2 regions of the Alkalicoccus luteus genome follow, and region 1 is predicted to be linked to the other one. Evidence: riboswitches for the same ligand, from Rfam matches in the RefSeq annotation. Region 1 holds a riboswitch; the other holds the start of a gene.
What was found. A riboswitch is a leader RNA that binds a small molecule or an ion and turns the genes downstream of it on or off. The one in region 1 is predicted to bind S-adenosylmethionine.

Region 1 (5,662 bases):
GCTTGAGCAATGACCGGCCGTGTGGTCTTTGCCCGGACATATGTTAGAATCTGCTTCAGCTCCTCAAAATCATAAAAGGTTTCTAACAAAAAACCGTCCACATCCGTATCAAGCAGGACATCCGCCTGCTCCCGCAGGACGGATAACCGTTCGTCCAGCGGTGTTTTTTCCTGATGCATCGTCGCAACACCGCCAATTGTTGCGACTGTATAGGCACGACCCGCCGCAGCTTTCCTTGCGATAGTGACAGCAGCCCGGTTCAGCTCCTCCACACAGTCGGAAAGCTGATAGCGTGCCAGCTTGGAGGCATTCGCCGCGTAGGTATTTGTTTGAATCAGATCTGCTCCAGCTTCGATGTAAAGCCGGTGAATTTCTTCAATCTGATCCGGATCAGATACGTTCAGCTCTTCAAAGCAGCCCTGAATTCCTTTCTGGTAGAGCAGGGTCCCCATGGCCCCGTCACCGATGACGAGGCTTGTACTCAGTTTTTCCTTCAGGGTCATACCTGCTCCTCCTTTCTGGCAGCAGCAAATGCGTTGGCGAAATCCTGCTTCAGATCCTCTGTCTTTTCCAGTCCGACGGACAGACGGAGCAAGCCATCCGGTATGCCCCGCGCATGCCGTTCTTCGTCCGACATCGCGGCGTGGGACATCGTTCGCGGGTAGGAAAGAATCGATTCCACCGCACCAAGGCTGACTGCAAACACCGGAATTTCCACGTGCTCCACGAAACGGCGGACGGCCTCTTTATCTTTCAGGCGGAAAGATAAAACAGCACCGGCTCCTTCTGACTGTTCTTTGTTCACTGCATAGCCAGGGTGCGTTTCGAGCCCGGGATAGTACACGTGCTCTACTTCGGGCTGCTCTAAAAACCAGGCTGCCAGTTCATGCGCCGACTGTTCCGACACACTCATTCTTGCATGCAGTGTTTTCAGCCCCCGCATGACAAGCCAGCAGTCCTGAGGACCTAAAATCGCACCGAAGCTGTTCTGCAGAAACTGCAGCTCTGCTGCCAAATCGGCATCTTTTACGACAGCGAGTCCGGCAACGACGTCACTGTGCCCGCCTATAAATTTAGTTGCACTGTGCAGTACAACATCGACTCCAAGATCAAGCGGACGCTGCAGAACCGGCGTCATAAATGTATTATCAAGCGCCGTCAAAATGCCGTTGTCTGTTGCAAATTCAGCGATTTCACGAATCGGCGTAATATTCATCGTCGGATTTGACGGTGTTTCCATAAAAATCATTTTTGTGTTTGGCTTAACCGCTGCTTTAACTGCTTCAGGATCAGTCATATCGACAAATGTATGCTCTATTCCCTGCCGATGAAGCACCTTCGTGGTCAAACGGAAGGTGCCGCCGTACACGTCATCTGTAATGACCAGATGGTCACCAGTGGAAAGAAGCATAAATGTGGTCGAAATAGCCGCCATTCCGGAAGCAAAGGCGAATCCATGAGTGCCGTTCTCAAGCCCGGCAATCGTCTCTTCAAGAGCCTGACGCGTCGGATTGCCGGATCGTGCATAATCATAGTCACCAAATTGTTCAATATCAGGCTGGTGAAACGTGGAAGCGTGTTGTACTGGCACACTTACTGCACCAGTAACCGGATCGGTTTTATGAGGCGAATGCAAAAGTGATGTTTGTTTAGAATAGTGGGTCATGGTTTATATCTTCCTTTCCAGCGCTGCTTGTTGAAATGCCGCTTTTAAATCGTTTGTCAGGTCTGAAGCTGATTCGATGCCTACCGAAAATCGGAGCAACCTGTTACAGACACCAAGCTTCATACGCACTTCTTCCGGAACATCTGCATGAGTCTGCGTAGCCGGATACGTCATAAGGCTCTCAACTCCGCCGAGGCTCTCGGCGAATGAGATAACCGACAAGTTTTGCAGGATCGGATTGACCATCGCTTCATCCTCCACCCGGAAGGATAGCATCCCGCCCCTTCCTGGATAAATAACGTCTGTGACGAGGTCTTCCTTCTCCAGGAAGTCAGCGATAATCCGTGCGTTTTCGGTATGCTTATCCATCCGGAGCTGCAACGTTTTCATCCCGCGGATCACGAGCCACGAATCCAACGGAGAAAGTACAGCTCCGATGCTGTTATGATAATAGAACAACTCCTCTCCAACTTTTTCATCTGCTGCGACAATTAACCCGGCAATGACATCGTTGTGTCCGGATAAATACTTGGAGGCACTGTGAATAACGATGTCAGCCCCTTCATCTATAGGCCGCTGAATCACCGGCGTATAAAACGTATTGTCCACGATCAGAAGCAGACCGTGCCGCTTCGCAAGCGCTGCGTAGACAGCCAGATCGGCTTCCTGCATGAGCGGATTCGTTGGTGTTTCGATAAACAGCGCTTTCGTGCGCTCGTTGATTTTAGCCTCAAAGGAATCCGGCTGGTCAGGCTCTGCATAATGAAACGTGATACCCCATCTCGTCCAGCCGTTCTCAAAGAGACGGTACGTTCCGCCGTACAGATCGCTTGTCGCAATAATTTCATCACCCTGTTCAAATAAGGACAGGACTACTTGTACCGCGGCCATCCCCGATGCACAGGCCAGTCCTCTCACGCCACCTTCCAGCTCAGCAATGGACTGCTCCAGCACCGCGCGAGTCGGATTTCCTGTTCGTGAATAATCGAAGCCGGTGGACTGGCCGATTCCTTCATGCCGGTAGGCAGTGGAAAAATAAACGGGAGCATTAACGGCTCCAGTTGTCTGATCGCTGCGGTTCCCTGCTTGTACAAGCTTTGTTTCCAGTGAGTACTTCCGGTCTGTCATGGCTGCGCTCTTCCCTTCTCTGGTTATAGACTGACGAGTCTGGTAACGAGTCTGTAAATATAAAAAACTTCTTTACCGGCTGCGATAAAGAAGAAAGTGTCGTGATTTTTCTTCTTATCTTACAGTCCCCGTTTCGGAAACTGCAGGATTTAGCACCTTGCCAAAGGCTGGTTGCTGAGATATCAACGGGCCGGTCCCTCCATCTCTCTTGATAAGAAAGTTCGTCAGAATATTTAGTTTAACGTGATAATTCCTCATTCTAAGGGAAAATCGCAGCGATTGCAATACTTAGTCTGCTGGAAGCGCTGTCTTTTACGTCAATGAATGATGACGACTAAATTTTTCGCGTCTAGCTCACTTTGTACATTTTAGAGAAACGAATGTGCTCAGGCACGTCCTTGCTGCACTGCAACGATATTCATCCTTCTTTACAAGTTGTCATGATGCTAACACGTTCAGCTGTATATCCTATTTTACTAATTTCACGCCCTTGGTTGATTGAAGGAACCAAGCTGCATGAACTTCCCAGCTTTTTCGCAGGCCTGAAGAAAAAAAGAGCGTGACGAGTCGATCCTTCCGGACGGAAGTGCCGCAGGCGTACTTTCTTTATTCCGATATCAATCATTTATAGAGTCTTTTCAATAAAGCAACGGTTCTCCTTAAAGAAATAATCTCTGTGTGACTGTTACTTATATGGAAGATAAAAACTTTTTTAAATGACACGTATTCCAAATAGTCACGATCGTCACAGCTTCTTTCGTGACATTGTTAGCAACATAAAAAAGTTTTCAGATTATTGGTTTACCTTTTGTACAAACGGGATATATAGTCTATACGTTGGTTGAACAATCTCTTTACATACATTGTATAGAAGTTATTCAACCAATACAAAAATGATCAAGGAGATGATGAGGTTGAGAAAGTTGAAATGGCTTATGATTGTTTTCGTTGCTATGCTTATGTTTGGAAGCGCAGCAGCTCCTGTATTTGCGGACAGTCACGGGGATGACGGCGACAACGCGATGGTGAGGGTATTCCATGCTTCTCCTGATGCTCCGGAAGTAGACGTGTATGTGAACGGTGATGCAGCAGTTGAAGGAGCAGCATTCCAGGATATCACTGACTACCTTGAACTTCCTGCAGGCGATCACGACGTAGCGATTTTCCCAGCCGGTGAAGGCGGCGAAGGAGATCCTGTCATTGAAGAGACACTCACAGTCGAAGGCGGCATGTACTACACAGTAGCTGCTGTCGACACGCTTGAAAACCTCCGTCTTGAAGCTTTTGCTGACGATAACACGGTAACAGAAGGTATGACGAAAATACGTGTCGGCCACCTGTCTCCAGGTGCACCAGCTGTTGACGTCGGGCTTGTCGGTGGAGATTCCCTTTTCGAAGGTGCTGAATTCTTCGCAGTAACGGACTACCTCGAGCTTGACCCAGACACGTATGATCTGGAAATCCGTGCAGCTGGTACGGAAGATGCTGTTCTGGACCTTTCCGGTACAACGCTTGAAGCAGATATGGTGTACTCTGCATACGCAGTAGGCGCAGATGCTGATGAGCTAGATGTTGTTCTCGTCGCTGACGAAGCACACGCTGCTCCATCTGATATGCCGCAAACTGGTATGGGCGGAGCTTCCCAGTCTTCCAGCCTGATGCCGATTGCATTGACAATTGCAGCAGGGGCTCTCGCTGCAGCAGTATTCTTCCGCAGACGTTTTGCTCCACAAGCGTAACCTTTACTGGGTAAGTCTTCTTGTCTTCCTCGGAGCCTGTTCCGGTTCCGGGGAGGACAATTTCTCTTCTCCGGAAACTTCGTTGTCCCCTGAGAGCCCAATGGAGCCCGCTGTATCAGAAGAGGTTGAGGCTGAACCCGGTGACGCGGATGCCGAGTATGCGCCAGATTCAGAAACTGCATCCAGCAGCGAGTCGAACGAACCTGAGGAACATGCAGTTTCCGAAGAAGAGAACGATCCCGAAGAAAATCAAGCTGAAGAAACAGTTGAAGACGTTCAGGAGGCAGAGCCGATTCAACCTGTTCTTGGTGGAACTTCTTCCGGAATGGAACCGGTTCGCATTGAAATTCCCGCAATCGATGTAGATGCGGTCGTGGACGGGTATGGATTGAACGAAGAGGGTCAAATGGCTGTTCCGGATGAGGGTGAAACAGTTGCCTGGTTTAACAGAGGTGCCAAACCAGGAGCGCAAGGTAATTCGGTTCTGGCAGGCCATGTTGATGACTATGAAGGTCCGGCCGTATTTTATGACCTGAAAGAGTTAGAGCCAGGTGACAGCATTCATTTGTATGACGAAGACGGTGAACAGATGACCTTTATTGTACAGTCAATGGAGAGTTATCCGTATGAAGATGCACCAGTTGACCAGGTTTTTGGCGGCACGGCGTCGCGCAATTTAAACTTAATTACGTGCACTGGAGAATTTGACCGCAATGTTGGCACCCACCGTGAACGACTTGTCGTGTATACAGAGCTTGAGCAATAAATATTTTCTGCCGTTCGTATCGACGAACGGCAGAACGCCTTTTTATCCTAAGCTTCAGCTCACAGGCATTCTGGTTTTACGCCTGTGACTGCAGAATAAAGCGAGCCGATGATGATCGGCTCGCTTTTCAGAGTGTTGATAAAGTCATTTTAGGTGAATCACGTTGCATCTGCCTGTATCTGCGGACACTCGCTTTCCAGAGGGAACGGGCTCGGCTTTCTCTTCTTCCCTTCGCCGGATCTTCGCCTCGTTCTGATCCGAGCTCCTTCGATGCCGGCAGCTGCAGTGCGTTTCACGTGCCTGGTTCGGACTGCACGATCGGCTTCCATACAGGATAGAACCTTCCCGATGAGACGTTTCGAT
Region 2 (5,662 bases), on a different contig from region 1:
CGTTTTCAGGCGATCCAAGACATGTCTGGGTCGTATGCCGTTATCGTGACAGCTGGCTGCTGACAAGGCATCCATCCAGAGGAATCGAGTTCCCGGGCGGAAAAGTGGAGCCTGGAGAATCGGCTGACGAGGCGGCTGTGAGAGAAGTATATGAAGAGACAGGCGGACACGTTTCCACGCTTCATTATGTTGGGCAATACATGGTTGAAGGCAGAGCAGAAACGGTCATTAAGAACGTGTATTTTGCAGAAGTGGATCGACTTGAGAAAAAAGAAAGCTACTTTGAAACCGAAGGACCGCTGCTGCTGGAACGCCTTCCGCACCAGCCAAAGAAAAAAAAGAACTACAGCTTCATAATGAAAGATGAGGTGCTTCCCCTCAGTATGAAAGAAATTGAGGCGCGCTTTCTGAACGCAGCTTCCAGCTGACAGGAACACACATAAGAAGCCCGGACCGCCTGTTTGCAGCGGCCCGGGCTTCTTTGCACTATACGACTGGTCCTCCGCGGAGAATGTCAGCTGTTGTAGATGAGAATCGAGTGAAATTTGCTTTGAACTTTGCAGCAAGATCCAGCGCAGCCTGTTCATATTCGTCCAGGCTGTCCCAAACAAGTCTCGGCTGAAGCACTTCAGATGGAACCCCCGGACAGCTGGCCGGCACATCAAGCCCAAAAACAGGATCTGTAATGACAGCCGTACGGGCAAGGTCACCTTTGACAGCTGCATTCACCATAGCACGGGTAAACTTCAAATCCATCCGCCGGCCAGTGCCGCAAGGACCGCCCGTCCATCCCGTATTCACAAGGTAGACGTCCGTACGATGCTTCTTCATACGGTCGCCGAGCATTTCCGCATATGAGGCAGCCTCGCGGGGCAGGAATGGGGCACCGAAGCATGGCGAGAAAACAGGCTGCGGTACGGTGACGCCTCTTTCAGTGCCTGCCAGCTTGCTTGTGTAGCCGGACAAGAAATGATACATCGCCTGCTGAGGTGTCAGACGGCTGATTGGAGGCAGAACACCGGTTGCGTCGGCTGTAAGAAACAAAATCACATCAGGATGACCGCCGGTGCTTGGTAGCTTAGCAGACGGAACAGCTGTCAGCGGATAGGCTGCCCGCGTGTTTTCCGTCAGGGAGCCGTCGTGGAAATCCGGAGAACGATCCTCCTGCAGAACAACGTTTTCCAGTACCGATCCGAACGTAACGGCGTGATAAATCTCAGGCTCTTTCTCACGTTCCAGTCCGATACACTTTGCATAGCACCCGCCCTCAATATTGAAAATACCAGAGTCTGACCAACCGTGTTCATCATCTCCGATCAGAAGCCGGTCCGGGGCGGCAGAGAGCGTCGTTTTTCCAGTACCGGAAAGCCCGAAAAACAAGGCGGTACGGTCCTCATGATCGGCGTTGGCCGAGCAGTGCATCGGCAGCACGTTCAGTTCCGGCAGCAAATAATTCATAACAGAAAAGATCGACTTTTTCATCTCCCCTGCGTACGCGGTTCCGCCTATCAAAATCTTTCTGCGGCTGAATGAAATCATGACGAATACTTCTGACTCCGTGCCGTCTACATGGGGGTCGGCCTGAAACCCTGGGGCGGATAGGATAGTGAATGGCTCCATGGAAGCTTCGCCCTCTATTTCTTCCGGACGAAGGAACAGCTGCATGGCAAACAACTGATGCCAGGCAAGCTCATTGACGACCGTAATCGGGAGTCTGGCATTCTCATCAGCACCTGCAGCAGCTTCACGGACATAAAGCTCCGGCAGCTCGGCTAAATAAGCAAGCACCTTCTGCTCCAGCTTTTCAAAAATCTCCGGCGTTACCGGACGATTAATATCGTTCCAGTCCACATCTGTTGACGCTGCTTCCTTTACAATAAACCGATCTTTAGGAGACCGTCCCGTAAATTCACCTGTTAAGGCTCGAAATGCACCCGAGCTTGAGAGCATCCCCTCTTCTTTTCTAATGGCAGTTTCCACCAGCGCCGATACACTAAGCTGTTTTCGTACATTTTTTTGCTTCAAAACGGAAGCAAGCCGGAGATCATCGTAAATCATGCTCATCAATCATCCGCCCCCTCATCTATTAGTATGTCATATATTTTATTTATAACATACTAATTAAGGAAATCAATGGATTTGGAGAGATTTTTACAATCAAATTTGTTTACGTGTACGTACATACCTTTACAGCTGAAGTGGACAGCTTCGAACATAATGGTGACTCCTGATAGCCGGCAGTTGACATTGGGACCGATGTTGGGTATCATTCTCAAAAGCGGATACTCTTATCCCGAGCTGGCGGAGGGACAGGCCCTGCGAAGCCCGGCAACCATCACTTGAGTAAAAAAGGTGAACGGTGCCAACCTGCAGAACACATGAATCGTGTTCTGACCGATAAGAGGTGAAAGGAAACGAGACAGCCTTCTCCTCAACGGAGAAGGTTTTTTGTTTATGTAACCGGACAGCCCTCATCTGTGGGATTGATGGCTGGGAAAATGAGTGCCGTAATATTGTTCGAGGAGGATTCCTACCATGGCAGGAAAAACACGTTTGTTTACATCAGAATCAGTAACGGAAGGTCACCCGGATAAAATCTGTGATCAAATCTCAGACTCTATTCTGGATGAAATTATGACGCACGACCCGAACGCTCGGGTTGCCTGTGAAACTTCTGTTAATACCGGTTTAGTACTCGTTGCAGGTGAAATTACAACGTCTACCTATGTGGACATTCCGCGAGTTGTGCGGGAAACACTGAAGGATATCGGCTATGTACGCGCAAAATACGGCTTTGATTATGAAACATGTGCGGTATTGACGTCCATTGACGAACAGTCAGCTGATATTGCAGCCGGAGTTGACCAGGCACTGGAAGCACGTGAAGGTCAAATGACAGATGAAGAAATTGAATCGATTGGTGCAGGGGACCAAGGGCTGATGTTCGGCTATGCAGATAATCAGACGCCGGAGCTGATGCCGCTGCCGATCTCCCTTTCTCACAAGCTCGCTCGACGCTTGACAGAGGTGCGAAAAGAACAGATTGTCGACTATCTGCGACCGGATGGGAAAGTACAGGTTACAGTGGAATACGATGAGAATCAGCAGCCTTTACGGGTAGATACGATCGTCATCTCCGCACAGCATCACCCTGAAATAACGCTGGAGCAGATCAAACAGGATCTGACAGAGCACGTCATCAAACCGGTCGTCTCAGCTGATCTGCTTGATGAAGAAACGAAATACTTCATCAATCCGACAGGACGCTTCGTGATTGGTGGGCCTCAGGGAGATGCAGGCCTGACAGGACGTAAAATCATCGTTGATACGTACGGCGGCTATGCGAGACACGGCGGGGGTGCGTTCTCCGGAAAAGACGCAACGAAGGTTGACCGGTCAGCGGCTTATGCCGCACGCTATGTGGCGAAAAACATCGTCGCTTCCGGACTTGCCGATAAGTGTGAAGTGCAGCTGGCCTATGCGATCGGCGTAGCGCAGCCGGTTTCCATCGCTATCGATACGTTTGATTCCGGAAAAGTATCCGAAGACGTACTTGTCCAGGTCGTGCGGAACAACTTTGACCTCCGTCCGGCCGGCATTATTAAAATGCTGGATCTGCGCCGTCCAATTTACAAGCAAACTGCTGCCTATGGCCACTTTGGACGTACAGACATTGAACTGCCGTGGGAAAAAACGGATAAAGCAGAAACGCTGGAAGCAGAAGCGATGCAGCTCATCGGAAAATAATGAGCCGCAGAATAAAGGAATCAACGCTGCACCGATATGACGTCGGTGCAGCTTTTTTCTAATGGTGTATGAATTAAACCGCAACAATTTCGCTTGCTTATTGTGAAGACGCGAAAAGAAAAACAATCATAGATTTTCACATAAACTGCCCGTTTTAACGTACCATAAAAAAGGAAATGCGAGGGTTACAAGATACTTTGCAGGCTTACAACCGCTTGGAGCCTGCGGGTTTTCTTAGATGTAATTAGGAGGAATCAATCATGAGGATTGAAGCTGACAAGCGGACAAGAGAATGGCTGCAAAAGCAGGGAGGGACGTGCACGGTAGAAGTTTTTCCGTTTCCGGGAGAGTTCAAAAACAAGCGAATTTTCGTTGATTTTCACTGTATTCCTCAGGAGCCGTCAAAGGAAGATCATTATGCTAAATATGAGGTAGAAGGATGCACCATTTATATTCATCAGGATTTACAGCCAAAACGTGATACGATTAAACTTCATCTATCCGGAAACACAGCGTTTCAGCACTTGGAAGTGAAGGGCTTGAAACGGCTGATGACCGAGAAAACCACCACCGCCTGAAGGAGAGAGCCAGTCATGGAAATCAAATAGAGAGCTGCCGGCCTAATCAATCAGGAAACCGGCAGCTTTTTTGCGTGCGGAAACGGCTTTACGACTGCCGCTTTCGTTTTTCTGAAATTTGTTCGGCACCGAGTCCATAGTTGTCCATGTCGATCTCCTCGATGATCACCACTGTCGAAGCAGGGTTTTTCTGCAGCTTCTCTTCTAGAAGTCCGGTTACCCCCTCGATTAAATCTGCTTTTTGTTCCTTCGTTAACCCGCCGTGTTCCTTCGTTACCTTAATGTTTACATATGGCATCGTTCAATCTCCTCTCTGACTATTTCCCGGGAAATGATGGTAGCGGCTTTCCTGCATCGCTTTGTACGTGCGTCCTTTTTCCACATAACTTTCCCTAATCCGCTTCATTTCTGCCTGATCCTCTTCTGTCAAATCACGGACGACACGTGCAGGTCTTCCAAGTGCAAGCTTACCAGGGGGAATTTCAGTGCCTGGAGTTACGAGACTGCCGGCGCCGATAAAAGCCCCTTCGCGGATGACTGCTCCATCGAGAACGGTGCTTCCCATCCCAATCAGAGCGTTTTTTTCAATTATGCAAGAGTGCAGCATACATTGGTGGCCGACGGTGACGCCTTCATGAATATGCAGCGGCAGCCCTGGACTTTGATGAAGCAGGCTTTGATCCTGGATATTGACGTTTCGTTCGATGATCGTCGGAGCGACATCGCCCCTGATCACTGTATGATACCAAATGCTTGCACCATCATGAATCTTCACATCGCCAGTAATGACTGCGTTTTCGGCAATATAGGCGCCGGCATGAACGTCTGGTGTTTTTCCTTCATACGGATAATGTATCACGGCTTCCTCTCCTTCCATCATTTTCTTTATCGTACCTTACTTACAGCCGGGATGCACAGCTTCTTTGTTGACGCGGAAGTCAGAAAAAGCGAAGATGAAGAAAATACCAACTGCGGCAGCGACCGTATCAAGGAGTGACAGCAGGAATGTGGACATGGGAAACGGATCAGAATGCGGAAGGAACGGTAGTGATTGTACACGGAGCGGGGGAATATCATCGTCGCTATGATTGGCTGATCCGCCGCTTTAATGATATTGGATTCGATGTGATCATGGGGGATCTTCCCGGACAGGGCACGACACCCGGTCCTCGCGGCCATATTGACAGCTTTCAGGAATATGTGGATACCGTGACAGCATGGATAAAAGAGGCAAAAAGGCGCGAAGGACCGCTGCTTTTATTCGGACACAGTATGGGCGGGCTGATTGCGTCAACTGTTGTGCGTAAACAGTCAGTACCGCGTCCGGACATGCTGCT

Region 2: linked by a shared signal. The riboswitch ahead of metK (methionine adenosyltransferase) and the one ahead of ACSZLD_RS06780 (methionine biosynthesis PLP-dependent protein) in region 1 are both predicted to bind S-adenosylmethionine.

What each region holds. Positions count from the first base shown of each region.
Region 1 is NZ_JBPZEY010000004.1:101,814-107,475, forward strand. It holds gene ACSZLD_RS06770 (bifunctional homocysteine S-methyltransferase/methylenetetrahydrofolate reductase) at 1-503, opposite strand, end outside; gene metC (cystathionine beta-lyase) at 500-1,666, opposite strand; gene ACSZLD_RS06780 (methionine biosynthesis PLP-dependent protein) at 1,670-2,794, opposite strand; SAM riboswitch class I at 2,906-3,012, opposite strand; gene ACSZLD_RS06785 (DUF4397 domain-containing protein) at 3,703-4,533, shown strand; gene ACSZLD_RS06790 (class F sortase) at 4,616-5,299, shown strand.
Region 2 is NZ_JBPZEY010000001.1:329,397-335,058, reverse strand. It holds gene ytkD (RNA deprotection pyrophosphohydrolase) at 1-428, shown strand, start outside; gene pckA (phosphoenolpyruvate carboxykinase (ATP)) at 487-2,064, opposite strand; SAM riboswitch class I at 2,286-2,404, shown strand; gene metK (methionine adenosyltransferase) at 2,536-3,747, shown strand; gene ACSZLD_RS01660 (CC/Se motif family (seleno)protein) at 4,008-4,325, shown strand; gene ACSZLD_RS01655 (tautomerase family protein) at 4,414-4,623, opposite strand; gene ACSZLD_RS01650 (gamma carbonic anhydrase) at 4,627-5,184, opposite strand; gene ACSZLD_RS01645 (alpha/beta fold hydrolase) at 5,331-5,662, shown strand, end outside.